Regions from separate parts of the Streptomyces venetus genome, predicted to be linked through region 1. Evidence: predicted binding sites of a transcription regulator. Region 1 holds the regulator's gene; each other region holds the start of a gene.

Region 1 (9,932 bases):
GATCTCGCCGCGCGCGTCCACGTCGATCTTCCGGGACAGGTCGCCCTGCGCCACGGCCGTGGCGACCTGGGCGATATTGCGCACCTGGGAGGTGAGGTTGTCGGCCATCGAGTTGACGTTGTCCGTGAGGTCCCGCCACACCCCGGAGACGCCCAGGACCTGCGCCCGGCCGCCGAGCCGGCCGTCGGTGCCGACCTCGCGGGCGACCCTCGTCACTTCGTCGGCGAAGGCGCGCAGCTGCTCCACCATCGTGTTGACGGTGTCCTTGAGTTCGAGGATCTCGCCGCGGGCGTCGACCGTGATCTTCTTCGACAGGTCGCCGTTGGCGACGGCCGTGGTGACCTGGGCGATGTTGCGGACCTGGGAGGTCAGGTTCAGCGCCATGAAGTTGACGTTGTCGGTGAGGTCCTTCCAGACGCCGGAGACGCCGCGGACCTGGGCCTGGCCGCCGAGGTTGCCTTCCGTGCCGACCTCGCGGGCGACGCGGGTCACCTCGTCGGCGAAGGCGGAGAGCTGGTCGACCATCGTGTTGATCGTGGACTTGAGCTCCAGGATCTCGCCCTTGGCCTCCACCGTGATCTTCTTGCCGAGGTCGCCCTGGGCCACGGCGGTGGAGACGAGCGCGATGTTCCGCACCTGGGAGGTGAGGTTGTCGGCCATGAAGTTGACGTTGTCGGTGAGGTCCTTCCAGACCCCGGAGACGCCCCGCACCTGGGCCCGGCCGCCGAGGTTGCCCTCGGTGCCGACCTCGCGGGCGACCCGGGTCACCTCGTCGGCGAAGGCGGAGAGCTGGTCGACCATCGTGTTGATGGTCGACTTGAGCTCCAGGATCTCGCCCTGCGCGTCGACCGTGATCTTCTGGGACAGATCGCCGTTGGCGACGGCCGTGGTGACCTGGGCGATGTTGCGGACCTGGGAGGTCAGGTTCGACGCCATGAAGTTGACGTTGTCGGTGAGGTCCTTCCAGACCCCGGAGACGCCCCGCACCTGCGCCCGGCCGCCCAACTGGCCCTCGGTGCCTACCTCGCGGGCCACCCGGGTGACCTCGTCGGCGAAGGCGGACAGCTGGTCGACCATCGTGTTCACGGTCAGCTTCAGTTCGAGGAGCTCACCGGTCGCCTCGACCTTGACCGTGCGGGTCAGATCGCCACGCGCCACGGCCGTCGTCACGGCCGCGATGTCCCGCACCTGCGCCGTCAGCCGGGACGCCATCGTGTTGACGGCCTCCGTCACGTCCCGCCAACTGCCCGACAGACCCCGCACCTTGGCCCGTCCGCCGAGCCGCCCCTCGGTGCCGACCTCGCGCGCGACCCGCGTCACCTCGCCCGTGAACAGGGAGAGCTGGTCCACCATCGTGTTCACGGCCCGGCCCAGGCGACGCAGATCGCCGCGTAACTGCCGGGTCCCGTCGTGCAGATCGACCCGCTGGGTCAGATCACCGCCGGCCACCGCGTCCAGAACACGTGTCGCATTCGCCGCCGGGGCGACCAGGGCGTCGAGCAACTGGTTCACGTCGTTGACGCGGGACGTCCACAGGCCCTGCCCCGGACTGGCCGAGAGCCGCTCGTCGAGCCGGCCGTGCCGCACCAGCTCCCGTCTCACCCGCTGCACCTCGGTGGTGAAGTGGACGCTGCGGTCCATGATCTGGTTGAAGACCGCGGTGAGTTCGGCCACCATCCCGTGGCCGGATTCCGGCGCCCGCGTGAAGTCGCCGTCGCGCGCGGCTGTCATCGCGGCGAGCAGGGGACGCAGATCGGATGCACGAATCTGACCGTCTTCGTACCTGTCTTCGACCACAGGAGTAGCACTGTTCTCACTCATGGCGGCCCACTTCGGTAACTCGATGCTTATGGGCGTGGCCAGTCTGTCACTCTGTCGGCATCGACTGTGGCGTATTCGTACGAACTGCCCGGGGAGCTGTCCATGGGGGCCATTCCGACGCAACGGGAGACCGCCTCCCGTGCATCAGAGGCGCCTGCACCCGCTTCGGAAATGCCTGTGCCCATCCAGAAAGACGGATCCGTCTCCGAGGATCCCGCACCGCCCGTGCCGGAGCGCGCGCGGGCGTACGCGGCCCTGTCCGGCAGCTCCCTCGCGCCGGGCGCCGCCCGCGCCCTGGTCCGCGACGCGCTCGCCGAGTGGACCGGACTCGGCCTGCCCGGCGCCGAGCACCTCACCGAACGCCTCGCCGACGACGCCCTGCTCATCGTCAGCGAACTCGTCACCAACGCCGTCGTGCACGCGGGGACCGACGTCGAGTTCGAGTGCCGGCTGGAAGGCGACGACAAGGACACGGCCGCCCTCGTCGTGGAGGTCTCCGACCACCACCCCTCCCGCGCCCCGCGCGGCGGCGAGCCGGAATCCCCGCACGAGACACCCGAGTACGGGCGCGGCCTGCGGCTCGTCGGCGCGCTCTCCGAGGCCTGGGGCATCACCTACCGCACGGGCCGGAAGACCGTGTGGGCGCGACTGCCCGCCGCGGGGTGCGAGGCGGACGAGCAGATCGAGGCGTACGCCGGGGATCAGGCGCTGGCGCGCGGGCTGCGGGTGGCGGAGATCCTGGCGCCGGAGCCGCTCCCGGGCGAGGGCGAGGGCGAGGGGCCGGCGGAGGGCGTCCACGACCGGCAGGACCTACGCGACGCACGGGACCTGCGCGACGCACGGGACCTGCGCGACGCACGGGACCTACGCGACGCGCAGGACGTACGCGACTGGTACGACCAGGACTGGCAGGAGCGGTACGGCCGCCGGGACGGTCAGGACGGTGCCTGGCTGGGGCACGGTGCCCTGTCCTTCCTCGCCGAGGCCTCCGACCTGCTCGCCGGACAGCTCGACGAGGACCTGGTCGCCGCCCTCGCCGGGCAGCTGATCGTGCCCCGGCTGGCCGACTGGTGCGCGGTGTGGCTGGAGGACGAGGCCACCGGCGGCGGCTGGAACGGCGGGGCAGCGGCGGGCGGACCCCGGCTGGCCCGGGTCTGGCACGCCAGCGAGAACCGCATCGAGGAGCTGCGCCAGGCCCTGGAGAAGGAGCCACCGCCCCCGTCCGACCCCTTGCGGTCCGGGCCCCTGGACTACCCCTGGCCCGGCGAGGCGCTCGGTGAAGCGCCCGGCGAACCGGGCTCGGCCCTGGCGTACCGGCTGATCGCCGGGGGACGCCCGCTGGGCACCCTGGTGATCGGGAGGTCCGGGACGCTCGCCTTCCCCGACGAGATCACCGGCCTCCTGGAGGACCTCACCCGCCGCGTCGCGCTCGCCATCGGCGCCGCCCGGCAGTACGCCCGCCAGGCCACCATCAGCGCCGTCCTGCAACGCGGACTGCTGCCCGGCGCCGTGGCCGAGATCCCCGGGGTGCGCAGCGCCCTCGTCTACGAGCCGTGCGACAAGGGCGGGCCCAGCGGCGACTTCTACGACCTGTTCCCGGCCGGCGACGGCCGTTGGTGCTTCGCCGTCGGCGACGTCCAGGGCAAGGGCCCCGAGGCGGCCGTCGTGATCGGCCTGGCCCGGCCCTGGCTGCGGCTGCTGGCCCGGGAGGGCTACCGGGTCGCCGACGTCCTGGACCGCCTCAACCAGCTCCTGCTCGACGACGCCACGGAGGCCGCGGACGCCGCGGCCCGGGCGCTGGTGGCGGCCGGCGCCCGGCCGACCCCGCCCGGCGACGGCCCCCAGACGCGCTTCCTGTCCCTGCTCTACGGCGAGCTGGTCCCCTTCGACGGCGGTGTCCGCTGCACCGTCGCCTCCGCCGGGCACCCGCTGCCCCTGCTGCTCGGCGCGGGCGGTGAGGTCCACACCGCCGCGCAGCCGCAGACCCTCCTGGGCGTCGTCGAGGACGCCACGTACACCAGCGACACCTTCGAGCTGCTCTCCGGCGACACGCTCCTGTGCGTCACCGACGGTGTCACCGAGCGCCGCTCCGGCTCCCGCCAGTTCGACGACGAGGACGGGCTCGCGGCGGCACTGGCCGGGTGCGCCGGGCTGGACGCCGAGCTGATAGCCGAGCGCATCAAACGGCTGGTGCACGAGTTCGGGGCGCGGCCCCCGGCGGACGATCTGGCGCTGCTGGTGCTCCAGGCGGACTGAGCGGACTGAGCGGGCCGAGTGCGGAGGGGGAGCGACCGCGCGGGTGCTGGACAATGGAAGGCATGCCTTCCGCACTCCCCGACGGCGAGCCCGTCCCCGACGACGGCGCACTGCCCGCGTCCGCACTCGCCGGGGCCGCCGACCGCCCGCTCGGGTTCTACCTGCACGTTCCGTACTGCGCGACCCGCTGCGGCTACTGCGATTTCAACACCTACACGGCGACCGAGCTGCGCGGCACCGGCGGTGTGCTCGCCTCCCGCGACAACTACGCCGAGACGCTGGTCGAGGAGGTCCGCCTGGCCCGGAAGGTGCTGGGTGACGACCCGCGGCCCGTCCGCACCGTGTTCGTCGGCGGGGGGACGCCGACGCTGCTGGACGCCGGTGATCTCGTACGGATGCTGGGCGCGATCCGCGACGAGTTCGGGCTGGCGCCGGATGCCGAGATCACGACCGAGGCGAACCCGGAATCGGTGGATCCGGCGTATCTGGCCGCGCTGCGGGAGGGCGGGTTCAACCGGATCTCGTTCGGGATGCAGAGTGCCAGGCAGCACGTGCTGAAGGTGCTGGACCGTACGCACACGCCGGGGCGGCCCGAGCGCTGCGTGGCGGAGGCGCGGGCGGCGGGCTTCGAGCACGTGAACCTGGATCTGATCTACGGCACGCCGGGGGAGAGCGACGACGACTGGCGGGCCTCGCTGGAGGCGGCGATCGGGGCCGGGCCCGATCACGTCAGCGCGTACGCCCTGATCGTGGAGGAGGGTACGCAGCTGGCCCGCCGGATCCGCCGGGGCGAGGTGCCGATGACGGACGACGATGTGCATGCCGACCGGTATCTGATCGCCGAGGAGACGCTCTCGGCGGCGGGCTTCGAGTGGTACGAGGTGTCGAACTGGGCGACCTCGGAGGCGGGGCGCTGTCTGCACAACGAGCTGTACTGGCGGGGGGCCGACTGGTGGGGGGCCGGGCCGGGGGCGCACAGCCATGTGGGGGGCGTGCGGTGGTGGAACGTCAAGCACCCGGGGGCTTATGCGGGGGCGCTGGCGGCGGGGCGGTCGCCGGGGGCCGGGCGTGAGGTGCTGGCGGAGGAGGATCGGCGGGTGGAGCGGATTCTGCTGGAGCTTCGGCTTCGGGAGGGGGTGCCGCTGTCGCTGCTGCGGGAGGAGGGGGTGGCTGCCTCGCGCAGGGCGTTGTCGGAGGGGCTTCTTCAGGCCGGGCCGTACGAGGAGGGGCGGGCTGTGCTGACGTTGCGGGGGCGGTTGCTGGCGGACGGGGTTGTGCGAGACCTGGTGGACTGAGGTGCTCGGGGTCGGGGCTGGGGGCGGGGGGTTGCGCAGCCCGGCGTAGCGGGGTACCGCTGCGCCCACCCGTGCCGCCCCTAGCGGCACGACTGCCCGCAGCTAGGCCGCGTTGCGGGGTGCCGCTGCGCCCACCCTCCCCCAAGCTCTCGGCTTCGCTCGAGCAGGGGGGACCCCCATCGCCCCAGCGGCACGACTGCCCGCAGCTAAGTCGTTACGAAGTCGATCAGTTCTTCTACTCTGCCCAGGAGCTGCGGTTCCAGGTCCTTGTACGAGTGCACTGCCGACAGGATGCGCTGCCAGGCCGCGCCCGTGTTCTCCGGCCAGCCCAGGGCCCGGCACACGCCCGTCTTCCAGTCCTGGCCGCGGGGGACGCGGGGCCAGGCGTCGATGCCGAGGGACGACGGCTTCACCGCCTCCCAGATGTCGATGTACGGGTGGCCGACGACCAGCGCGTGCTCGCTCGTCACCGACTCGGCGATGCGCCACTCCTTGCTGCCCGGGACCAGGTGGTCGACCAGCACGCCGAGGCGGGCGTCCGGGCCGGGGGCGAAGGACTCGACGATCGAGGGCAGGTCGTCGACGCCCTCCAGATACTCCACCACCACGCCCTCGACGCGCAGGTCGTCGCCCCACACCTTCTCGACCAGCTCGGCGTCGTGCCGGCCCTCGACGTAGATGCGGCCGGCGCGGGCCACGCGTGCGCGGGCGCCGGGGACGGCGACCGATCCGGAGGCCGTGCGCGTCGGACGCGCGGGACCGCCCGACGACGGCCGCACCAGCGTCACCACCTTGCCCTCCAGCAGGAACCCGCGCGGCTCCATCGGGAACACCCGGTGCTTGCCGAAGCGGTCCTCCAGCGTCACCGTGCCGGCCTCGCAGCGGATCACCGCCCCGCAGAACCCGGTCCCCGGCTCCTCGACCACCAGGCCCGGCTCCGCCGGAACCTCGGGCACCGGCGTCGGCTTCTTCCACGGCGGGGTCAGATCGGCGGAGTACTGGCGCATTCGGATGACGATAGGAGAAGGCGTACCGCGATCACCGCGACACGCCGAAACGCGCCGCCAGCGCGTCCCGTTGCTCCCGCACGAACGCCGCGTCCACCACCGCTCCGTGACCGGGCACGTACAGCGCGTCCTCGCCGCCGAGGGCGAGCAGCCGGTCGAGGGCGGCAGGCCACTGCGACGGCACCGCGTCCGGACCCGCCTGAGGCTCGCCCGACTCCTCGACCAGGTCGCCGCAGAACACCACCTCCGGATCGCCCGGCACCAGCACCGCCAGATCGTGCGCGGTGTGCCCCGGGCCGACGTTCGCCAGCAGCACCTGCCGGCCGCCGCCCAGGTCGAGCGTCCACTCGCCGGAGACCAGGTGGCCGGGCGGGACCAGCCGCTCCGCCGCCTCCTGGGCCGTGGGCGCCGCCAGGCCCTGGCGCACCCCGTCCGCGCGCAGTTCCTCGCGGTCCCGCGCCCGTGCCAGCAGCGCGTCCACGCCCACCGCGCCGAACACCTCGGTGTCCGGCAGCGCCGCGGCGCCGAAGACATGGTCGAAGTGCGGGTGGGTCAGCGCGAGATGCGTCACACGCTGGCCGGTGAGCGCCCGCGCCTGCGCGCCCAGTTTCGCGCCCTCGGCGAGGCTCGACCCCGCGTCGATCATGAGGACCGCCCCCTCACCGGCGACCAGCCCGATCGTGCAGTCCCACACCGGGAGCCGGCACCGCCCCACACCGGCGGCCACGCGCTCCCAGCCAAGCTCTTCCCAAGTCACCGTCATACGGCGACGCTAGCGGTGGCACCCGCTGCGGGCACGACAGCGCGCGACCAGCCTTGCCGGGGGTGTACCCCACCGCCGTACACTGGGCCGGGGAAAGCTGGCACTCGCACGCGCAGAGTGCCAGGCTCGACAGGCAGGACAACGGGCGGACGACTTCTGGAGGTGTGCGCGATGCTCAGTGAACGCAGGCTTCAGGTGCTGCGCGCCATCGTCCAGGACTACGTCGGCACCGAGGAGCCGGTGGGCTCCAAGGCCCTCACCGAGCGGCACAGCCTCGGCGTCTCCCCGGCCACCGTCCGCAACGACATGGCGGCCCTGGAGGACGAGGGGTACATCGCCCAGCCGCACACCAGCGCCGGGCGCATCCCCACCGACAAGGGCTACCGGCTGTTCGTGGACAAGCTGGCCGGGGTCAAGCCGATGACCGCGCCCGAGCGGCGCGCGATCCAGAACTTCCTCGAGGGCGCCGTCGACCTCGACGACGTCGTGGCGCGTACGGTACGGCTGCTCGCCCAGCTCACACGGCAGGTCGCCGTCGTGCAGTACCCGTCGCTGACCCGGTCGACCGTGCGGCACGTGGAGTTGCTCTCCCTCGCGCCCGCGCGGCTGATGCTCGTGCTGATCACGGACACCGGGCGGGTCGAGCAGCGCGTCGTCGACTGCGCGGCCCCGTTCGGCGAGGCCTCGCTCGCGGACCTCCGGGCGCGGCTCAACAGCCGCGTGGCGAACCGCCGTTTCGCGGATGTGCCGAGTTTGGTGGAGGATCTCCCCGAGGCGTTCGAGCACGAGGACCGGGGTACGGTCTCGATGGTGCTCTCCACGCTTCTGGAGACGCTCGTCGAGGAGAACGAGGAGCGGCTGATGATCGGCGGCACCGCCAATCTCACTCGCTTCGGGCATGATTTTCCCCTCACGATCCGGCCGGTGCTGGAGGCGCTGGAGGAGCAGGTCGTGCTCCTCAAGCTGCTCGGCGAGGCGAAGGATCCGGGCGTGACCGTACGTATCGGTCATGAGAACGCCCACGAAGGACTCAACTCCACGTCCGTCGTGTCGGTCGGCTACGGTTCGGGCGGCGAGGCTGTCGCCAAGCTCGGCGTGGTCGGACCGACCCGCATGGACTACCCGGGAACGATGGGAGCGGTACGCGCAGTGGCACGGTACGTCGGACAGATCCTGGCGGAGTCGTAGTGGCCACGGACTACTACGCCGTACTCGGCGTGCGCCGCGACGCGTCGCAGGAAGAGATCAAGAAGGCCTTCCGGCGGCTCGCACGCGAGCTGCATCCGGACGTCAACCCCGATCCGAAGACCCAGGAGCGGTTCAAGGAGATCAACGCCGCTTACGAGGTGCTGTCGGACCCGCAGAAGAAGCAGGTCTACGACCTCGGCGGCGACCCGCTCTCGCAGGCCGGAGGCGGCGGCGCGGGCGGCTTCGGAGCCGGTGGCTTCGGGAACTTCTCGGACATCATGGACGCGTTCTTCGGCACGGCGTCGCAGCGCGGTCCGCGCTCGCGCACCCGCCGGGGCCAGGACGCGATGATCCGTATCGAGGTGGAGCTCGACGAGGCGGCCTTCGGCACGACGAAGGACATCCAGGTCGACACGGCGGTCGTCTGCAACACCTGTAGCGGTGAGGGCGCGGCGCCGGGCACCTCCGCTCAGACGTGTGACATGTGCCGCGGCCGCGGTGAGGTGTCCCAGGTCACCCGGTCCTTCCTCGGCCAGGTCATGACCTCGCGGCCCTGCCCGCAGTGCCAGGGCTTCGGCACGGTGGTCCCGACCCCGTGCCCGGAGTGCGCCGGCGACGGCCGGGTCCGCTCCCGTCGTACGCTCACCGTCAAGATCCCGGCCGGTGTCGACAACGGCACGCGGATCCAGCTCGCCGGTGAGGGCGAGGTCGGGCCGGGCGGTGGTCCGGCGGGCGACCTGTACGTGGAGATCCACGAACTCCCGCACTCCACCTTCCAGCGGCGCGGCGACGACCTGCACTGCACGGTGACGATCCCCATGACGGCGGCGGCCCTCGGCACGAAGGTGCCGCTGGAGACGCTCGACGGCATGGAGGAGGTCGACATCCGCCCGGGCACCCAGTCCGGCCAGTCGATCCCGCTGCACGGCCGGGGCGTCACCCACCTGCGGGGCGGCGGACGCGGCGACCTCATCGTCCACGTCGAGGTCCAGACCCCGACCAAGCTCGACCCCGAACAGGAACGCCTGCTCCGCGAGCTCTCCAAGCTCCGCGGCGAGGAACGGCCCACGGGGCAGTTCCAGCCCGGGCAGCAGGGGCTGTTCTCGCGGTTGAAGGACGCGTTCAACGGGCGCTGACGAGGCTCGCCCAGGGGATCGGCGAGTGGCCTTCCCTCTGGTCTATGCCACACGGCAGGCCGGTTTCGGAGTTGTTCGGAGGACGTGACAACATGCGGTCATGTCCTCCGCGCTGACCGATCTCTTCCCGCACCCGATCGTGCAGGCCCCCATGGCGGGCGGAGTCTCCCTGCCGCGGCTCGCCGCCGCCGTGTGCGAGGCGGGCGGGCTCGGGTTCCTCGCCGCCGGGTACAAGACCGCCGACGGGATGTACGAGGAGATCAAGCAGCTCCGGTCCCTCACGAACAGGCCGTTCGGCGTGAACCTCTTCATGCCGCAGCCGGAGTACGCCGACCCCGCCGCCGTCGACGTCTACGCCCACCAGCTGGCCGGCGAGGCCTCCTGGTACGAGGCGGAGCTCGGCGATCCCGAGAGCGGCCGTGACGACGGTTACGAGACCAAGCTCGCGGTGCTGCGCGACAACCCC
Region 2 (9,932 bases), on a different contig from region 1:
CTGGTGCGGGGCGACGCCGTCGCCGTCCGTCGCGGCGCCCACCCACACGCCGTACAGCTGGGCGGTCTTCTCCTCCAGGGTCATCCGGGAGAGCAGGTCGTCGACGCGGGCGGCGGCGGTCAGGGCGGGGTCACGCCAGGGCGCGGTGGTCATGAAGCTCCTGTCGGGTGGACGGGACGGCCCTCTGACGGATGGTGCTGACGAGCGCGTGAACGGTGCTGACGATCGTCTCCCGCGCCCTGTTTCACGAATGTTTCGTTATACACGTCGAATGTTCCGGGAACCTATGGCGCCACGAGGACTTCGTCAAGGGGGCCCGCAGGGATACGATCGCCGCCATGACTTCCCCGGAGCCCGTTGAAAGCCGGACGCAAACCCGGACGCAGGGGCGCACAGCGCAGACCGCGACGCTCGCCGAGATCGCCCGTGAGGCCGGTGTGTCGGCGCCGACTGTTTCGAAGGTCCTCAACGGCCGGGCCGACGTCGCCCCCGCCACCCGGGCCCGCGTCGAGGAACTGCTGCGCGCCCACGGCTACCGGCGCCGTCGCGCCGAGGCGACCCGTTCGCCCCTGATCGACCTGGTCTTCCACGAACTGGAGAGCGCCTGGGCGCTGGAGGTCATCCGGGGCGTGGAGAACGTCGCCCGGGACGCGGGGCTCAGCGTGGTGCTGTCCGAGAGCGCGGGCCGGCTCACCCCCGGCCGGACCTGGGCCGACCAGGTCGCCGCGCGGCGCCCGCACGGCGTGATCCTGGTGCTGTCCGGCCTCGACGAGTCGCAGCGGGCGCTGCTGACCAGCCGCTCCATCCCGTTCGTGGTGATGGACCCGGCCGGTGACCCGGGGGCCGACGTGCCGTCGATCGGCGCGACCAACTGGCAGGGCGGTCTCGCGGCCACCCGGCACCTGGTCGAGCTGGGGCACCGCCGGATCGGCGCGATCAGCGGGCCGTCGCAGATGATGTGCAGCCGTGCCCGGGTCGACGGCTACCGGGCCGCCCTGGAGACGGCCGGGCTGCCGGTGGACCCCGCGCTGATCGCGAACGGCGACTTCCACCACGAGGCCGGCTACCGGCTGGGCCTGGAGCTGCTGCGCCGCCCCGACCGGCCGACCGCCGTCTTCGCCGGGAACGACCTCCAGGCGCTCGGGCTGTACGAGGCCGCCCGCGAGCTGGGGCTGCGCATCCCCGAGGACCTGAGCGTGGTCGGCTTCGACGACCTGCCGGTGGCGCCCCTGGTCGGGCCGCCGCTGACGACCGTACGGCAGCCGCTGACGGAGATGGCCGAGGCGGCGGCCAAGCTGGTCCTGGATCTCGGCCGCGAGGAGGGCACTCCGGCGGCCACGCGGGTGGAACTGGCGACGAGCCTGGTGGTGCGGAGCAGTACGGCGGGGCCGGTGGCCGGAAGCTGACGTATTGACGGGTGGAACGGGCGTCTCCACACTCCTCCGAAGTCAATCGGTTGCACAACCGAAACTTTCGTAGGCACTGGCGCCGCCGGACGGCGGTTCGGTGACGTTCGGGTTCAACGGCTCGTGGAGCGGGAGCAATCCGGTGCCGGTGGTGACACTGGGGTGAGGGGCGTCCCTCGCCCGGAGTGAACGCGAGCGGGAGTTGCTGACGCGGAGGGCGGGAGAGCAGGGCTTTCGGCTACACCTGCGCGGGGTGCCCGACGAGCATGGCCGGTGCTCCCGCGACCCGGGTGAGGAACACCGTGGCCGCGTGCGGGCCCTGCGGCTTGACCTTCCTGCGGAGTTCCTCCGGCTCGACCGCCGAGCCCCGCTTCTTCACGGTGAGGTTGCCGACCTGACGCTCCCGCAGCAGGGCCTTCAATTTCTTGACGTTGAAGGGGAGGTGGTCGGTGATCTCGTAAGCGGTGGCGTACGGGGTCGGGCGCAGGGCGTCGGAGGTGACGTAGGCGATGGTCGCGTCCAGCAGGCCGCCGTCGACCTCGTCGGCGACCTCGGCGACCAGATGGGCGCGGATGACGGCGCCGTCGGGCTCGTAGAGGTACCGGCCGGGCGGGCGGACGTCAGGGTCGGGCAGGCCCCGGGAGAGCAGGGTGCGCGGGCCCGGCAGCAGGGTGGCCCGGACCGCCCCCGGCTCGGTGCCGAACCACAGCACGGCCTCCTTCACGTCACCGCCGTCGGAGATCCACTCGGCCCCGGCGTCCTCGGGGACCGCCTCGTGCGGGATGCCGGGGGCGATCTTCAGCGCGGCGGCACGGGGGGCGCGGCGCGCGGCGGACACCGCCCAGGACAGCGGCGGCGAGTACGCCTCCGGGTCGAAGATCCGGCCGCGTCCGCCACGCCTGGCGGGGTCGACGAACACGGCGTCGTACCCGGCCGTGTCCACCTCCGCGACATCGGCCTCCCGCACCTCGATCAGCCCGGCCAGCCCCAGCGCGTCGGCGTTCGCCCGCGCCGCCGCGGCCGTCAGCGGGTCCCGGTCCACGGCCAGCACCCGGATCCCGGCCCGGGCCAGCGCGATCGCGTCGCCCCCGATGCCGCAGCACAGGTCGGCGACCGAGGTCACGCCCAGGTCCGCGAACCGCCGCGCCCGGTAGGCCGCCACACTCGCCCGGGTCGACTGCTCCACCCCGTTCGGCGTGAAGAACATCCGCCCCGCGTCCTCGGCCCCGAACTTCACCACCGCCCGCTGCCGCAGCCGCGCCTGGCCGAGCGCCGCCGACACCAGCTCCGCGGGGTGCTCCCGCCGCAACCGGGTCGCGACGGCCAGTTCCCGCGCCGGGTCGGTGTCCCGCACCTCCTCGAGGAGGGCACGGCCTTCGGGGGTGAGGAGGAGGGCGAGGTCGTTCACCGGTTCATTGTCGGCCACGGCGCCGTGAGGGAAGTCTGTGGGCCAGTCGGTGGAAGGTGTGCCGCCGGTCGCGGTGTCGGAGCAGCTCCGAGCCGGCCGGCTGCGAGGATCCGGCACCATGCGAGCAGTCGTACAAAATGACAAAAGGCGGGCATTTGGCGGTGTGCGGATCGGTCTCACCGTGCTCGCCCTCGCCGCCATCGCCTCGGGCTGCACGCAGGACGCGGGCGAGCGGATCACTCCGGCCGGCGGCCAGCAGCCCCTCGACGCGCCCGCCGCCCAGGCGCTCGATTCCTATGCCTCCAGGCTGCGCGCCGCGCACGCCGTCCGGGTCGCAGCCGCGCGACGCTGGGGCCTCAAGAAGGTCCCGCTGAGCGCCCCGCCGGCCCCCGCGAAGAAGCCGAGGATCAAAACCCGCAAGGGCTTCGAGGTGACAGGCCACCGGAGGCTGAACCTCCCGCCCGTCTTCACCACCATCCCCACCCGGGACAAGGTCGTCTTCCTCACCATCGACGACGGCGTCGAGAAGGACCCGGAGTTCCTGCGGATGATGGACGACCTGAAGATCCCGTACAGCGCCTTCCTCAGCGGCTTGCTGGTCAAGGACGACTACCGCTACTTCAAGAAGATGCAGAACCGGGGGGTGGCCCTGAACAATCACACCGTCCGGCACCGCTACCTGCCGGGCCTGACGTACCGCGGGCAGCGGCGCGAGATCTGCAGCATGCAGCGGTACCTCGAGCTGCGCTACGGCTCCCGCCCCACCCTCTTCCGTCCGCCCTACGGCAACTACGACAGGGCGACCCTGCGCGCCGCCAAGTCCTGCGGCATCGCGTACGTGCCCCTGTGGGCCGAAGAGGTCTTCGTCGACCACTGGGAGTACCGCGAGGGCGACGGGAAACTGCGCCCGGGCGACATCGTGCTCACCCACTTCCGGGGGCGCCAGCAGTGGAAGGGCACCATGCCGGACATGATCCGCCGCTTCCTGAACAGGGTCACGGCCGACGGGTACGCGGTGGGGCGACTGGAGGACTACCTGGGAGACCCCGAAGGGCCGCCTCCCGGAGGATCGCCTGGCCGACGCGCCGTCGGTAATTAGCAGTCCGCTTGACCGAGTGCTAATCACGGTCATAGTCTCGGCTCTGGCACTCCCCCTAGGAGAGTGCCAACACAGCGACGGGCAGGTCCGGCACCCGCGACGACGGATCCACCTGGTCGCCACCTCAGACAGTTAACCCCGTGAGATCTCCGAAGGGGGAGGTCGGATCGTGACGACCACCAGCTCCAAGGTTGCCATCAAGCCGCTCGAGGACCGCATCGTGGTCCAGCCGCTCGACGCCGAGCAGACCACCGCCTCTGGCCTGGTCATCCCGGACACCGCCAAGGAGAAGCCCCAGGAGGGCGTCGTCCTGGCCGTGGGCCCGGGCCGCTTCGAGGACGGTAACCGTCTTCCGCTCGACGTCTCCGTCGGCGATGTCGTGCTCTACAGCAAGTACGGCGGCACCGAGGTGAAGTACAACGGCGAGGAGTACCTCGTCCTCTCGGCCCGCGACGTGCTCGCGATCGTCGAGAAGTAATTCACCCAAGCACATTGCTTTGAGCTGCGCCCCTGGCCCCCGCGATCGACAAGAAGCCGGGCGTCCAGGGGCGCAGTGCCGTTAACCCAGATTCCGGAAGAGGGCTCACGCTCCCATGGCGAAGATCCTGAAGTTCGACGAGGACGCCCGTCGCGCCCTCGAGCGCGGCGTCAACAAGCTTGCCGACACGGTCAAGGTGACGATCGGCCCCAAGGGCCGCAACGTCGTCATCGACAAGAAGTTCGGCGCTCCCACCATCACCAACGACGGTGTGACCATCGCCCGCGAGGTCGAGGTCGAGGACCCGTACGAGAACCTCGGTGCCCAGCTGGTCAAGGAGGTGGCGACCAAGACCAACGACATCGCGGGTGACGGTACGACCACCGCGACCGTGCTCGCCCAGGCGCTCGTACGCGAGGGCCTGAAGAACGTCGCCGCCGGTGCCTCCCCGGCCGCCCTGAAGAAGGGCATCGACGCCGCCGTCGCCGCCGTCTCCGAGGACCTGCTCGCGTCGGCCCGCCCGATCGACGAGAAGTCCGACATCGCCGCCGTCGCCGCGCTGTCCGCCCAGGACCAGCAGGTCGGCGAGCTCATCGCCGAGGCGATGGACAAGGTCGGCAAGGACGGTGTCATCACCGTCGAGGAGTCCAACACCTTCGGTCTGGAGCTGGACTTCACCGAGGGCATGGCCTTCGACAAGGGCTACCTGTCGCCGTACTTCGTGACGGACCAGGAGCGCATGGAAGCCGTCCTGGACGACCCGTACATCCTCATCACGCAGGGCAAGATCTCCGCCATCGCGGACCTGCTGCCGCTGCTGGAGAAGGTCATCCAGGCCAACGCCTCCAAGCCGCTGCTGATCATCGCCGAGGACGTCGACGGCGAGGCGCTGTCCACCCTCGTGGTGAACAAGATCCGCGGCACCTTCAACGCCGTCGCGGTGAAGGCCCCCGGCTTCGGCGACCGCCGCAAGGCGATGCTGCAGGACCTGGCCGTCCTCACCGGCGCCACGGTCGTCTCCGAGGAGGTCGGCCTCAAGCTCGACCAGGTCGGTCTGGACGTCCTCGGCTCCGCCCGCCGCGTCACCGTCACCAAGGACGACACCACGGTCGTCGACGGCGCCGGCAACAAGGACGACGTGCAGGGCCGCGTCGCCCAGATCAAGGCCGAGATCGAGTCCACCGACTCCGACTGGGACCGCGAGAAGCTCCAGGAGCGCCTCGCGAAGCTGGCCGGCGGCGTGTGCGTCATCCGCGTGGGTGCCGCCACCGAGGTCGAGCTCAAGGAGCGCAAGCACCGTCTGGAGGACGCCATCTCCGCGACCCGCGCCGCGGTCGAGGAGGGCATCGTCTCCGGTGGTGGCTCCGCGCTCGTCCACGCCGTGAAGGTCCTCGAGGGCAACCTCGGCAAGACCGGCGACGAGGCCACCGGTGTCGCGGTCGTCCGCCGCGCCGCCGTCGAGCCGCTGCGCTGGATCGCCGAGAACGCCGGCCTCGAGGGTTACGTCATCACCTCCAAGGTCGCCGAGCTGGAGAAGGGCCAGGGCTTCAACGCCGCCACCGGCGAGTACGGCGACCTGGTCAAGGCCGGCGTCATCGACCCGGTCAAGGTCACCCGCTCCGCCCTGGAGAACGCCGCCTCCATCGCCTCCCTCCTCCTCACGACCGAGACCCTGGTCGTCGAGAAGAAGGAAGAGGAGGAGCCGGCCGCCGCGGGCCACGGCCACGGCCACGCCCACTGACGACCAAGGTCGCCAGAGCCTGAGTGAGGGCCCGGCACCCCGGAAACGGGGTGCCGGGCCCTCACCGTTTCCCTCCACCGGGCAGGGAACCGCGGCGGCGTTCGGCGGCCTCCTAGGCACCGGAGCAGAAGGGGGATGCGATGAGCCAGGTGCACTACGAGGAACGGTCCAGGAATCCGCTGGCGCGCACCGCGGAACTCACCGAGGACCGGCTGCGCAGAGGCGGCCGGACCACACCGCTGGACGAGCTGAACCTCGCCGCCATGGCCGAGGCGTATCTGCGCGGACGCTGGCTCGGCGGCGGTGGCGCCGAACGCCCCGTGGAGTCACTGCCCCAGGGCCCGGGCGTCGTCCCGGTCACCCGTGTCACCGGCACGACCACGCCCCTGAAGGTGCGCCGGACCGCCGACTTCGCCCACGCGCTCGGCGAACTGGCCGTGCGCAGGTGCGGCGGGCCCGAGCATGTGGCCGCCCTCGCCGCACGGGCGCAGGCGGAGGGCGTGCCGCTGTGGATCGCCCGGCGGTACGCGCCGGGGCCCGCGGGCCGGATCGCCGTCGCCGTGGACCGGCGCCTGGTCCGCGTGGACGTCTGGGGCCCGGGCGCCCCCGCCGTGCGGCTGCGGGCGCCGTACGGCTACCGCCCCGACACCGGCGACCGGACGGGCGGCCTGGTCATGACCGTCGGTGACCTCGCCGCACGGCTCGAACTCCGCAAGAAGATGCGCAAGTCCAAGAGCAGGGTCGAGATCCGCCTGCCCGACCGGCGGTGGACACTGGGCCGGGAGAACGCGGAGAGCTCGTGGCTGCTGCGCGACGACCGGCGGGTCGCGCTGCTGACCCGCCCCTCGCGGTGGCCCGGCCCCCCGCCCGGCACGGTGCTGCTGCCGCTGGCCGACGTCCACCACGAGAGCCCCGACCCCCTGGACGCCGTGATGGCCCACGCGGTCGCGGTGTCCTTCGGCCTCGGCGACACCACGGGCCTGGCCAGGTTCCGCGCCGTGAACTCCCGCCGGGACTCGGGCGACGACCTCTGGGACCGCCCCTGGTTCAGCAACCTCGGCAGGGACCGCGACGACAACGAACCCGGCGGCGGCGACGGCTGGGGCAGCGACGGCGGGGACGGCGGCGACGGAGGCGGGGGCGGAGACGGCGGTGGCGGAGGCGACGGAGGTGGCGGTGGCGGTGGCGACTAGCCGCCGAGCGGCCGCACCGCTCGGCGGCTAGTCGCCGGGCGGCCGCACCGCTCGCGCCTCCTGAGACCTTCGCCCGGCGGCTGCGAGCCGCACCGGTAGAGCCTCCGCGTCCTGACACCCGGCACGGCGTCACCGTGTGGGAGGACATTCCGTACCGGCAGGCCGCCGACAGCCACTGCGGCCGCTCGTAAGATGCCTGGATGCCCAAGCCGACACGGACGAGCCGCCGCACGTGGGCTGTCGCGTGGGTGGTGCTGTGCGCGGCCGGCCTCGCCGCGACCGCCGGACTGAACGCCTCCTCCGCACCGGACCCGCAGCCCGAGAAGCCCGTCAGCGCCGAGTGCGCCGAGTACGTCGCGAACATCGACAGGCAACTGGCCGAGGCCGAGCAGGAAGGCGGGGGAGACCAAGCGCTGGCCTTCTCCCGAGTCCAGGGCGGCACCGGGGAGGACTGCAACGACGAGCTCCGCGACCACCTCCTGGGACATCGATGAGCCGCGGCGCACGGCGGCATCGGTGTGCCCGCACCGTCGTGGCCCGGGGCGGCTGAGCGAAGGAACGCCGTGCGGTCACAGCTCCAGCGGGTCCAGCGCCCCCAGCTGCTGCATCAGGCCCAGCCGGTCGTACTCCCACCAGCCCTCGGCGATCTTCCCGTCCGGCGTGCACCGGTGGACCGTCGTCCCGGTCATGGTGACGTCCTTCCCGGTCGGCGGAATCCCGAGGAAGTCGCCCTTGTGGTGGCCCTTCCAGGACCAGCGGGTGCACACCCGGTCCTCCTGGGCGACCTGGTCCTCGATCGTGAACGAGAAGTCGAACCCGCCCCGCCACACCTCCACCTCGCGCCGCAGCGCGTCCAGCCCGATGACGTCCTGCGGGTTGGCGGGGTCGTGGTCGTGGTAGTCCTCGATGAACACGTCGTTGAACGGGGGCGCGTCGCCCTGCCCGGCCGCGAGCTCGAAGAACCTGCGCGCGGTGGCCGCGTACAGCTGCTCGTCGCGCACCACGTCCAGATCCGTGAAGGTCGGCTCGCCGTCGCAGAGCGCCACCATCTCCCGGAAGATCCGGTCGGTCTCGGGAAGCCCGGAGTTGCGCATCGCCTCCTCGTACGAGGGGAACTCCACGATCTCCACGACGTGCGACGCGTCCGCCCGGTCCTTCGCCACCACGCTGTGCATCGCGGTCCGCTTGCCCTTGGTCTGCTCGACCCACCTGTCCATCAGCCGGTTCATCTCGTCGAGCCGACTGGTCCTGCATTCGATGAGCTGTACGAAGGTCATGACCTCGCCTCCGGCCCCCCTGGGTCCGGCTGAACAGCACCATTGTCCCAACGGGGGCCGCTCGTCGCCTCTCGGGCCTCCGGCGCCGGGACGCTCCGGGCGGCCGGGCAAGCGGGCGGGAACCCGCCGACCCGACGGCCTTCGCAAGAGCCCTACTGCGGCCCGTACTTCCGCCCCGTCCGCGACGAGATGGCCCCGAGCATCCCCCGCGGCACCAGCTTCGTCGCCCCCATCAGCGCCTTGTACCGCGGGTCCGGGATCGACAGCGTCTTGCCCCGGGCCAGGTCGTGCAGCGCGGCCGTCACCAGCTTGTCCGCGTCGAGCCACATCCAGCCCGGGATGTTGTCCGTGCCCATGCCGGCCCGCTCGTGGAACTCGGTGCGCACGAAGCCGGGGCACAGCGCCATCAGCCGCACCCCGCTGCCGGCCAGGTCGCGTGCGGCGCCCTGGGTGAACTGCACGACCCAGGCCTTGGACGCGCCGTAGGTGCCGCGGGGGACGAACGCGGCCACCGAGGCGACGTTGACGACCCCGCCCCGGCCGCGCTCGCGCATCGCCTCGGTCGCCGCCGAGGTCAGCCGCAGCACCGCCTCGCAGTGCACCTTCAGCATCCGCAACTCGTCGGCCATGGACACGTCGAGATAGCGGCCCTTGTTGCCGAAGCCGGCGTTGTTGACCAGGAGGTCGACGGGGTTCCTGCGGTCGCCGAGCCGGTCGGCCACCGCCTCGATGCCCTTGTCCTCGGCCAGGTCGGCCGTCAGCACCTCCGCCTCGATGCCGTGCCGGTCGTGCAGTTCGGTCGCCTGTTCCCGCAGCCGCTTGGTGTCGCGGGCCACCAGGACGAGGTTGTGCCCGTCGGCCGCCAGTCGCCGCGCGAACGCGGCCCCGATGCCTGCCGTCGATCCCGTAATCAGAGCCGTTGTCATGGCGCAAGATTAGTGACCTGGACCGGGTGCGTCCGCTTCCGATCAGGGGCTTCCACGGTGAAGGGTCCGTGGAGACGGGCGCGGTGAGCCGCTGTCAGGCCCCGTGCTTCGCCACGTACTCCCGTGCCTGCCGCAGCACCTCCGGGTGCAGTGCGCCGCCCGCGGGCAGCAGGCGCGGCAGCAGCGTCCGCTCGACGGTCACCGCCCGGAACTGGAGAGCCACCGTCACGTCGTGGTCCGGCCGGTGGGCGATCTCGACCAAGTCGCCCGCCCGGATCTCCCCGGGCTCGATCACCCGCAGATACGCCCCCGGCGCGCCCCGCCGCGTGAACCGCTTCACCCAGCCCTTCTCGTCCAGGTGGCCCTGGAACGTGCGGCACGGGATCCGGCCGCTGGTGACCTCC
Region 3 (9,932 bases), on a different contig from region 1:
CAGGGGGCGGTCGTACATGCCTTTCACCAGGTCGACGTCCGGGTCGGTGAGCAGCGGGCCCACGATCCCGGAGACGAACTCGGACGAGAAGTCCCTGAGGTCGGCGTCGACGAAGCAGACGACGTCCCCGCTGGTCGCGAGCAGCGCACGCCACAGCACCTCGCCCTTGCCGGGCACGGCCGGCAGGCGCGGGAGTATCGCGTCCCGGTGCACCACCGTCGCGCCCGCGGCGGCGGCCACCTCCGACGTACGGTCGGTCGAGCCCGAGTCGACGACGACCAGCTCGTCGACGAGCGGGACCTGCCGCATCAGGTCGTGGCGGATGACGGCGGCGATGTCGCCGACGGTCTCCTCCTCGTTGAGCGCGGGCAGTACGACGCTGACCGTCTGGCCCGTGCGCTGCTTGGCTGCCAGTATCTGGTGGAGCGGGCGATCGGCCGCGGACCAGGAACGGGTGCTCAGCCAGCGCTCGACTTCTTCCAGCACCGTGGCGCTCCTCTGGGTTCTCTCGGCGGGACGGACCTGTGATCCATCTCGCGGTTCGGACGACTATCTCAACTGTCCTGGTCGTCGGTTACAGTCTTGAACAACGCGGGTGACCAACGCATGTCCGGGGTCAACCGCTGTTTACAACCACATACAGCTCATCCAGAGGGGCAGAGGGAAACGGCCCGATGAAGCCCCGGCAACCCTCCAGTCGGTACTCGTAGGTCACTGGCGACCACTTCGCGAGGCTCCCGACTAGGGAAGGTGCCAAATCCGTCTCACGGCGAGATGCGTCGTGAGGAAGATGAGGAGAAAGGGCCTCGCCTCATATGGCTGCGCAGACTGTTGCAAGCACCACGAACACCACCGTCGACCTCGGCCCCGCCGCCGCCCTGAGCTGCCGCGAGTGCGGCCACCGCGTGCCCCTCGGCCCGGTCTTCGCATGCGAGGAGTGTTTCGGCCCGCTGGAGATCGCCTACGACTTCTCGGCCTACGACACCGAAGAGCTCCGCAAGCGCATCGAGGCGGGCCCCGCGAACATCTGGCGCTACGCCCCGCTGCTGCCGGTCCCGGCCGACGTGGCGGACAAGCCGAACATCAACCCGGGCTGGACCCAGCTCGTCAAGGCCGACAACCTGGCGCGCGAGCTCGGCGTCGACGCGGGCAAGCTCTTCGTCAAGGACGACTCCGGCAACCCGACGCACTCCTTCAAGGACCGCGTCGTCGCCCAGGCCCTGGAGGCCGCCCGCGCCTTCGGCTTCACCACGCTGTCCTGCTCCTCCACCGGCAACCTCGCCGGCGCGGTGGGCGCGGCGGCGGCCCGCGCCGGCTTCCGCTCCTGCGTGTTCATCCCGCACGACCTGGAGCAGGGCAAGGTCGTCATGGCCGCGGTCTACGGCGGCGAGCTCGTCGGCATCGAGGGCAACTACGACGACGTGAACCGCTTCTGCTCGGAGCTCATCGGGGACCCGGCCGGCGAGGGCTGGGGCTTCGTCAACGTCAACCTGCGTCCGTACTACGCGGAGGGGTCGAAGACCCTCGCGTACGAGATCTGCGAGCAGCTCGGCTGGCAGCTCCCGGACCAGCTGGTCGTGCCGATCGCCTCCGGCTCGCAGCTCACGAAGATCGACAAGGGTCTTCAGGAGCTGATCAAGCTCGGGCTGGTCGAGGACAAGCCGTACAAGATCTTCGGTGCGCAGGCGCTCGGCTGTTCGCCGGTGTCGACGGCGTTCAAGGCCGGGCACGACGTGGTCCGCCCGCAGAAGCCGGACACCATCGCCAAGTCCCTGGCGATCGGCAACCCGGCGGACGGGCCGTACGTGCTGGACATCGCGCGCCGTACGGGTGGTGCGGTGGAGGACGTGAACGACGAGCAGGTCGTGGATGCGATCAAGCTGCTCGCGCGGACCGAGGGGATCTTCGCGGAGACGGCCGGGGGTGTGACGGTGGGTGTTGCGCGCAAGTTGATCGAGAACGGGGTGCTCGACCCCACCAAGACCACTGTCGTGCTCAACACCGGGGATGGTCTGAAGACGCTGGACGCGGTGGCGGGCACGGGGCTGACTGCGACCATTCGGCCCAACCTGGACTCGTTCCGGGATGCCGGGCTCGTCTGATCGTTGTTCGCTGCGGGCCGGTGGGGGGCTGGTCGCGCAGTTCCCCGCGCCCCTGAGGGCGATTCCCAACTGGAGGTTTTGAAGTCATGAGCGTCACCGTCCGCATCCCCACCATCCTGCGTACCTACACCGGCGGTCAGGCCGAGGTGTCCGCCGACGGGGCGACCCTCGGGGAGGTCATCGCCGATCTCGAGAAGAACCACACCGGGATCGCCGCCCGCGTCCTGGACGACCAGGGCAAGCTGCGGCGGTTCGTCAACGTGTACGTGAACGACGACGACGTGCGGTTCGAGCAGGGTCTTGAGACGGCGACGCCGGACGGTGCCGGCGTGTCGATCATCCCGGCGGTCGCCGGTGGCTGAACCGGCCGACCGGCTTGATTGTTACCCGGAGTAACGCCGGTTACCGAGAGTTCATCGAATTGCCCCCTCCGTGAGAGAAGCGGAGGGGGCAATTCTGTGTGGTTGAGCGCGGTACAGTTGGGGAACACGCTCCCGATCTCGTGATCGTGAGCCCTGAATTCCTGCCGCGCGCCCGACAAGATGTAGCCAAAGTGTGAGTGTCTTTCGCGGCTTTTGTTCCCTTTGTGTGGCCCGACTTGCCCTGAAGTCACACGAATTCTCCCCACATTCCGGATGCCGCGCGTCCGGAATTCTCGTCCGATTGACCTGTTGCAGACGGCAGTTGGACAGATACATTCAGCCGCGGTCGACGCGTTCCGGCGCACGCCCCCAATCCGTGGGGGGTGAGGTCTGACCCGGATCCGCGAAGTGCGGGTCTGTGCAAGGGCCAGTAATAGGGGAGTTAGGCATGGCTCAGGGCACCGTCAAGTGGTTCAACGCGGAGAAGGGGTACGGCTTCATCGCGGTCGACGGTGGTGCGGATGTTTTCGTCCACTACAGCGCGATCCAGATGGACGGGTACCGCACCCTTGAAGAGGGCCAGCGGGTCGAGTTCGAGATCTCGCAGGGCCAGAAGGGCCCACAGGCCGACATGGTTCGCGTGGCTGCCTGAACGCGCGACCACGACAGACCGCAAGCGGCAGGTCTTCTCTGAAGGGCCCGTACCCCCCGGGGTACGGGCCCTTCGGCCTGTTCGAAAGGGCTGCCGGGCGGTGTTCGCGGGTGGCTGACGGCCCCGCCCGATCCACGGGAGGCGCTTGCACTCGCCATGCCCGAGTGCTAATCATTGCGTTAGCACTCTGAAGGTGAGAGTGACAACGTAAGGACCGGGTCGGTGAGGCCCGCAGGCCGGGTGGGAAGGAACCACGAGGCTGGCGAGCCGTCCGTCGCGGGCGCGGGCGCGGTCCGAAGTAATCACCCCCAGTCCTGGAGGGACCACTTCACATGGCCAAGATCATCGCGTTCGACGAGGAGGCGCGGCGCGGCCTCGAGCGCGGCATGAACCAGCTCGCGGACGCCGTCAAGGTGACGCTCGGCCCCAAGGGCCGCAACGTCGTCCTCGAGAAGAAGTGGGGCGCCCCCACGATCACCAACGATGGTGTGTCCATCGCCAAGGAGATCGAGCTCGAGGACCCGTACGAGAAGATCGGCGCCGAGCTGGTCAAGGAAGTCGCCAAGAAGACGGACGACGTCGCCGGTGACGGTACGACCACCGCGACCGTTCTCGCCCAGGCCCTGGTCAAGGAGGGTCTGCGCAACGTAGCCGCCGGCGCCAACCCGATGGCCCTGAAGCGCGGTATCGAGCGTGCCGTCGAGGCCGTCTCCGCCGCCCTGCTGGAGCAGGCGAAGGACGTCGAGACCAAGGAGCAGATCGCCTCCACGGCCTCCATCTCCGCCGCCGACACCCAGATCGGCGAGCTCATCGCCGAGGCCATGGACAAGGTCGGCAAGGAAGGCGTCATCACCGTCGAGGAGTCCCAGACCTTCGGTCTGGAGCTGGAGCTCACCGAGGGTATGCGCTTCGACAAGGGCTACATCTCGGCGTACTTCGCCACCGACATGGAGCGTATGGAGGCCGTCCTCGACGACCCGTACATCCTGATCGCGAACTCCAAGATCTCGAACGTCAAGGACCTGCTCCCGCTCCTGGAGAAGGTCATGCAGTCGGGCAAGCCGCTGCTGATCATCGCCGAGGACGTCGAGGGCGAGGCCCTGTCGACCCTGGTCGTCAACAAGATCCGCGGCACCTTCAAGTCCGTCGCCGTCAAGGCCCCGGGCTTCGGCGACCGCCGCAAGGCGATGCTGCAGGACATCGGCATCCTCACCGGCGGCGAGGTGATCTCCGAGGAGGTCGGCCTCAAGCTGGAGAACGCCACGCTCGACCTGCTGGGCAAGGCCCGCAAGGTGGTCATCACCAAGGACGAGACGACCATCGTCGACGGTGCCGGCTCCGCCGACCAGGTCCAGGGCCGCGTCAACCAGATCCGCGCCGAGATCGAGAACAGCGACTCGGACTACGACCGCGAGAAGCTGCAGGAGCGCCTGGCGAAGCTCGCCGGCGGTGTCGCGGTCATCAAGGCCGGTGCCGCCACCGAGGTGGAGCTCAAGGAGCGCAAGCACCGCATCGAGGACGCCGTGCGCAACGCCAAGGCGGCCGTCGAGGAGGGCATCGTCGCCGGTGGTGGCGTGGCCCTGCTCCAGGCCTCCCAGGTCTTCGAGAAGCTGGAGCTCGACGGTGACGAGGCGACCGGCGCCAACGCCGTGAAGCTCGCGCTGGAGGCCCCGCTGAAGCAGATCGCCGTCAACGGTGGTCTCGAGGGCGGCGTCGTCGTGGAGAAGGTCCGCAACCTCACCGTCGGCCACGGCCTGAACGCCGCGACCGGTGAGTACGTCGACATGATCGCCGAGGGCATCATCGACCCGGCGAAGGTGACCCGTTCCGCGCTGCAGAACGCCGCCTCCATCGCCGCGCTGTTCCTCACCACCGAGGCCGTCATCGCCGACAAGCCGGAGAAGGCCGCCGCGCCCGCCGGCGGCGGCATGCCGGGCGGTGACATGGACTTCTGATCCGCCTGACGGCTGATCAACGTCCTTGCCGAGGGCGGCACCCCCTGTTCCGACAGGGGGTGCCGCCCTCGGGCGTGTGCGGGATCACAGCACGGGCGGGATGCCGTGGCGGGGCGGGGCTGTTGGAATGTGCATCCAATGCGTATGCACATACTGACCGGTACCTCCCGAGGAGTCCCCACGTGACTGTCTCTGCCTCCGCCGCATCCCGCGCCGCCGAGATCCTGTCCCGGCCCGTTTCGCTGGGCGGTCTGACCGTCCCGAACCGGATCGTGATGGCACCGATGACCCGCATGTTCTCCCCGGGCGGCGTCCCGGGTGAGGACGTGCTGTCGTACTACGCGCGCCGCGCCGCCGCCGGAGTCGGCCTGATCGTCACCGAGGGCACCTACGTCGGCCACGACTCGGCCGGCCAGAGCGACCGCGTCCCCCGCTTCCACGGTGAGGAGCAGCTCGCGGGCTGGGCGAAGGTCGCCGAGGCCGTGCACGCGGCGGGCGGCACGATCGTGCCCCAGCTGTGGCACATCGGCATGGTCCGCAACCAGGGCGAGCCGCCGGTCGCGGACGCCCCCGCCGTCGGCCCCTCCGGGCTGCGCATCGGCGCTACGGAGCCCACCGGCAAGGCCATGACCCAGGCCGACATCGACGCCGTCATCGGCGCGTTCGCCGAGGCCGCGGCCGCCGCCGAGCGCATCGGCTTCGACGGCGTGGAGCTCCACGGCGCCCACGGCTACCTGCTCGACCAGTTCCTCTGGGAGGGCACCAACCGCCGCACCGACGCCTACGGCGGTGACCGGGTCGCCCGCGCCAAGTTCTCGGAGGAGATCGTCGCGGCCGTCCGCGAGAGCGTCTCCGCCGACTTCCCCGTCATCTTCCGCTACTCCCAGTGGAAGCAGGAGGCCTACGACGCCCGTCTCGCCGAGACCCCCGAGGAGCTGGAGGCCATCCTGACCCCGCTCGCGGCGGCCGGCGTCGACGCCTTCCACGCCTCCACCCGCCGTTACTGGGTCCCCGAGTTCGACGGCTCCGACCTCAATCTCGCGGGCTGGACCAAGAAGCTCACCGGCAAGCCCACCATCACCGTCGGCTCGGTCGGCCTGAACGGTGACTTCCTCAAGGCCTTCCAGGGCCAGGGCGCCGAGGTCGGCGACCTCGACAACCTCCTCGACCGCTTCGAGCGCGACGAGTTCGACATGGTCGCCGTCGGCCGGGCGCTGCTCCAGGACCCGCAGTGGGCCCAGAAGGTGCTCGACGGCCGCTTCGAGGAGCTGGCGCCGTACGACGCGGCGGCGCTGAAGTCCCTCAGCTGACCCCGGAATCCATGACGACGACCGGGTTCCGCCCGTGACGGGCGGTTCCTCCGAGGAGTCCCGCACCGGTGGTCCGGCCGACCGCCGGTGCGACCGACCCGGCAGGCCCCCGGGAACGGCGGCGCGCTACAGGTTGCCCATCGGCTCGATGTCGACCCGCACCGGCGTCCCCCACACCCGCAGCACCTCGTAGTCGGTGAACTCGTGCACCAGCCGGTACGCCATCGCGGCCCGGGGCGCACGGCGCTGCGCGGCGATGAACAGCTCGGCCTCCCGGCGGTCCCGGCGCGGGGTGCCGCACAACTGCCAGGCCTGGCCGTTCCACAGCTCCGCCAGCCAGCGCTGCTGGGGCTGGGGGCGGTCGCCTCGCACGCCGTAACGGGACTGCACGGGTTCGACGGGCTGCTCGGGGTTCGGGCCGGGCCCGTTGAACTCGTCCCGGCGGGCGGCCCGGCGCCGCGTCTCGCACAGCAGACAGAGGTCGGGAGCGCCCTTGTCGACGGGGCCGTTCGGATGCTCGGGGCAGCGTGTCGTGGGCTTGGCGGCCGTGACGCTCTCCTCCAGCAGCTCCAAGGCCCGCTTCAGATCCGCCTTGACCTCGTGCAGCTTGGCGTCCGGGGTGTCGGACCCCAGAGCTTCGCCGTGCTCCCCGAGAAGACGGAGGGCACGGCCTAGGGCGGTGAGCTGGGCGTGGTTCATACGTCCATTGTCGACCACGAGAAGGCCGTCACCGGAGCCGCGAACCGTGACGACCCGTCCGAGCAGCCGGCGTGGCGGCGGGCCGGGCCGTTGCCCGGGAACTGGCGTTCCGGCGGGACCGCACGCTCGCGCGGTTGCGGTGAGCCGGGGCGCGGACCGCGTTGTATATCGTGGCGGGCGCCATCGAACGTCCGAGTGACCAGGGGGACCCGGGACATGAGCGCGTCCAGCACGGCTGTGGCGGCCGACGGCGCAGGAGGGACGGGGACTTCGGGGCCGGTCCCGTCCGGTGGGCGCAAAGCCGTCAGTTCCGCGCTGTGGGCCGTGCTGGTGCCGGCGCTGCTGCTGCTCGGTTCCGTGCTCGCGCAGTGGGCGACGTGGCTCGGCGTGGTCGTCGCGCTGGCGACCATCGCGGTCGCCGCCTGTGTCGTCGGGGGATCCTGGCACCGGGCCGGGGCGGCGACGCTCGTCTCCTTCGGCGGCTTCGCGCTGATGCTGTTCGCCGGGCCCGCCGCGTACGAGGGGTACATGAAGGCCGTCGGAGAGCCCGTCGACGCCGTGGTGACCCGGGTGGCCGACCGGGACCAGCGGCGCGGGCCGGACATGTTCTGCACGCTTCGGGAGCTCGGCGGGGACCGGAAGACGTACGAGGTGTCCCAGCAGGAGAACTGCTTCGGGCAGGCACGGCCTGGCGACCGCGTCGAGATCCTCAAGGATCCCCTCGGGCTGCTCGACCCCAGGCTGCCCGACAGCCCCGACCAGCGGAACACCACCGAGATCACGCTCGCGGTCAGCGCCGCACTGACGCTGCTCGTCGCCGCGGGCACCTTCTACGCCGGGCAGCGCCGCCGGGGCTGAGGTCCCGGAACCAGCTCCACGAACCGGCTTGACCCTCACGCTGCGTGAGGCCGGAAGGTGGGGTGCATGAGCGACTACTACAACGCGTTCGAGATGAGTCCCGTGCCCCCTCCCGGCCCCGACGCGGTCGCGCCGGAGCCGTTCCGCGGCATCTACGGGATGCCCGCGTTCGTGACGATCCCCACGACCGATCTGGCGGCCTCGGCGGACTTCTGGGCTGGTGGGCTGGGGTTCTTCCAGCTGTTCAGCATCCCCGGCACGGTGGTGCACCTGCGCCGGTGGGCGTTCCAGGACGTACTCCTCGTCTCGGCGGAGAGCGTTCCGGAGCGGGCACCCGCGATGAGCGTCAGTTTCGCGTGCGTGCTCGACCAGGTCGACTCCATCGCCGAGGCCTGTCGTGCGCTGCGGCCGGACTCGGTCGACGGTCCACGGGACACCCCCTGGACCACCCGCGACGTGGAGGTGATCACCCCCGAGAACGCACGGATCGTCTTCACCGCGGCGAGGGTCGTCGATCCGGCCGGCCAGGAGGCGAAGGACCTTGAAGCAGTCGGCATCACCCCACCGGGCGTCGGTCGCGGCGACAATGAGGAGCATGCCTGAAGTCACTGACGTCGACGGCCTGACCGTCGGTCAGGTCTCGGCGCTGCTGGGCGTGACGGTCCGCGCGCTGCACCACTGGGACGAGATCGGTCTGGCGCGACCGTCACTGCGCACCGCTGCCGGATACCGGCTCTACACCACGGGTGATCTGGAACGCCTGCACCGCATCGTCGTCTACCGGGAGATCGGTCTCGGCCTGGACAAGATCGGGGCCATCCTGGACGACTCGACCGCGGACGTGCCGAGCGCGTTGCGGGCGCAGCGCCGCCAGGTCGCCGAACGGATCGAGCGCCTCCAGCAGCTCAGCGCCGGGCTGGACCGGATGATCGACGCCCATGAGCGCGGCCTGCTGCTGACCGCCGAGCAGCAGGCCGCGCTCTTCGGCCCCGAGTGGAACGCGGACTGGCCCGCCCAAGCCCGTCAGCGCTACGGAGACACGACGCAGTGGCAGCAGTACGCCGAACGCTCCGCCTCTCGCGGTCCGGAGGAATGGCGGGCCGTCACCGACGCGGTGGCCGGCGTCGACCGCGCACTCGGGGACGCGATGGACGCCGGCGTCACACCGGGCAGCCCGGAAGCGGATCGGCTCGTCGAGCGGCACCGCGAGGTGTTCGCTTCGTACTTCCCCCTCAGCAGGGAGATGCAGGTCTGCCTCGCGCGCAGGTACGAGGCCGATCCGGGATTCGCCGCCCACTACGACGGCATCCGCCCCGGCCTCGCCACGTGGTTCCGTCGCATCGTCGACGCCAGTGCGCGCGCCCACGGCATCGACCCCGACACCGCGACCTGGCAGTAGAGCGCCCAGGAACGCGGGGCCGGCCGCTCCGCCGGAACAGCCGCTTCGCCGGGACCGGCCGAGTCAGCCGGCCGCCGCCAGGGCCGCCCGCAGATGCCCGCCGGATTCCTCCAGCAGCCGCGCCGCCGTCGGGCCGTCCACGTCGGCCAGGATCGTCAGGATCGCGTTCTTCACCTCGCCGTCGGTGGCGGTGAGGGCCTCCTCGATCTCCTTGTCGTCGGCTCCGGTCGCGAGGGCGACGATGCGGTGGGAGCGGGCGCGGAGTTTGTCGTTGGAGGCGCGGACGTCGACCATCAGGTTCCCGTACGTCTTGCCCAGGCGGATCATCGTGATCGTCGAGATCATGTTGAGGACGAGCTTCTGTGCCGTGCCCGCCTTCAGGCGGGTGGAACCGGTGAGCAGTTCGGGACCCACGACGATCTCGATGCCGTGGTCGGCGGCGGCCGCGAGGGGGCTGGCGGCGTTGCAGGCGAGGCCGACGGTGAGGGCGCCGTGCTCGCGGGCGTGCTCGACGGCGCCGATGGCGTACGGGGTGCGGCCGGAGGCGGAGATGCCGACCACCGTGTCGGCCGGGGCCAGGCCGAGGCCGTCCAGG

What was found. The regulator HrcA, encoded in region 1, represses chaperone genes, less so after heat shock. The targets are predictions, from matches to a motif close to TTNGCACTCNGNNNNNCNGAGTGCNAA.
Region 2: the regulator HrcA is predicted to act here: its motif matches at 3,957-3,983, upstream of groES (co-chaperone GroES).
Region 3: the regulator HrcA is predicted to act here: its motif matches at 3,261-3,287, upstream of groL (chaperonin GroEL).

Annotation. Positions count from the first base shown of each region.
Region 1 is NZ_BAABET010000001.1:530,719-540,650, reverse strand. Features, by position in the region: gene ABEA82_RS02375 (HAMP domain-containing protein) at 1-1,821, opposite strand, end outside; gene ABEA82_RS02370 (SpoIIE family protein phosphatase) at 1,993-4,077, shown strand; gene hemW (radical SAM family heme chaperone HemW) at 4,140-5,372, shown strand; gene ABEA82_RS02360 (DUF3097 domain-containing protein) at 5,579-6,379, opposite strand; gene ABEA82_RS02355 (MBL fold metallo-hydrolase) at 6,411-7,142, opposite strand; gene hrcA (heat-inducible transcriptional repressor HrcA) at 7,314-8,330, shown strand; gene dnaJ (molecular chaperone DnaJ) at 8,330-9,466, shown strand; gene ABEA82_RS02340 (nitronate monooxygenase) at 9,567-9,932, shown strand, end outside.
Region 2 is NZ_BAABET010000002.1:720,108-730,039, reverse strand. Features, by position in the region: gene ABEA82_RS08170 (beta-xylosidase/alpha-l-arabinosidase) at 1-153, opposite strand, end outside; gene ABEA82_RS08165 (LacI family DNA-binding transcriptional regulator) at 339-1,406, shown strand; gene ABEA82_RS08160 (THUMP-like domain-containing protein) at 1,645-2,814, opposite strand; gene ABEA82_RS08155 (polysaccharide deacetylase family protein) at 2,978-3,913, shown strand; gene groES (co-chaperone GroES) at 4,083-4,391, shown strand; gene groL (chaperonin GroEL) at 4,507-6,132, shown strand; gene ABEA82_RS08140 (hypothetical protein) at 6,273-7,325, shown strand; gene ABEA82_RS08135 (hypothetical protein) at 7,526-7,819, shown strand; gene ABEA82_RS08130 (ester cyclase) at 7,895-8,602, opposite strand; gene ABEA82_RS08125 (SDR family NAD(P)-dependent oxidoreductase) at 8,755-9,528, opposite strand; gene ABEA82_RS08120 (MOSC domain-containing protein) at 9,623-9,932, opposite strand, start outside.
Region 3 is NZ_BAABET010000005.1:467,412-477,343, reverse strand. Features, by position in the region: gene ABEA82_RS19270 (glucosyl-3-phosphoglycerate synthase) at 1-486, opposite strand, end outside; SAM riboswitch class I at 642-797, shown strand; gene thrC (threonine synthase) at 816-2,102, shown strand; gene ABEA82_RS19260 (ubiquitin-like small modifier protein 1) at 2,189-2,464, shown strand; gene ABEA82_RS19255 (cold-shock protein) at 2,913-3,116, shown strand; gene groL (chaperonin GroEL) at 3,449-5,071, shown strand; gene ABEA82_RS19245 (NADH:flavin oxidoreductase) at 5,254-6,381, shown strand; gene ABEA82_RS19240 (hypothetical protein) at 6,508-7,080, opposite strand; gene ABEA82_RS19235 (hypothetical protein) at 7,297-7,938, shown strand; gene ABEA82_RS19230 (VOC family protein) at 8,005-8,541, shown strand; gene ABEA82_RS19225 (MerR family transcriptional regulator) at 8,534-9,337, shown strand; gene murQ (N-acetylmuramic acid 6-phosphate etherase) at 9,401-9,932, opposite strand, start outside.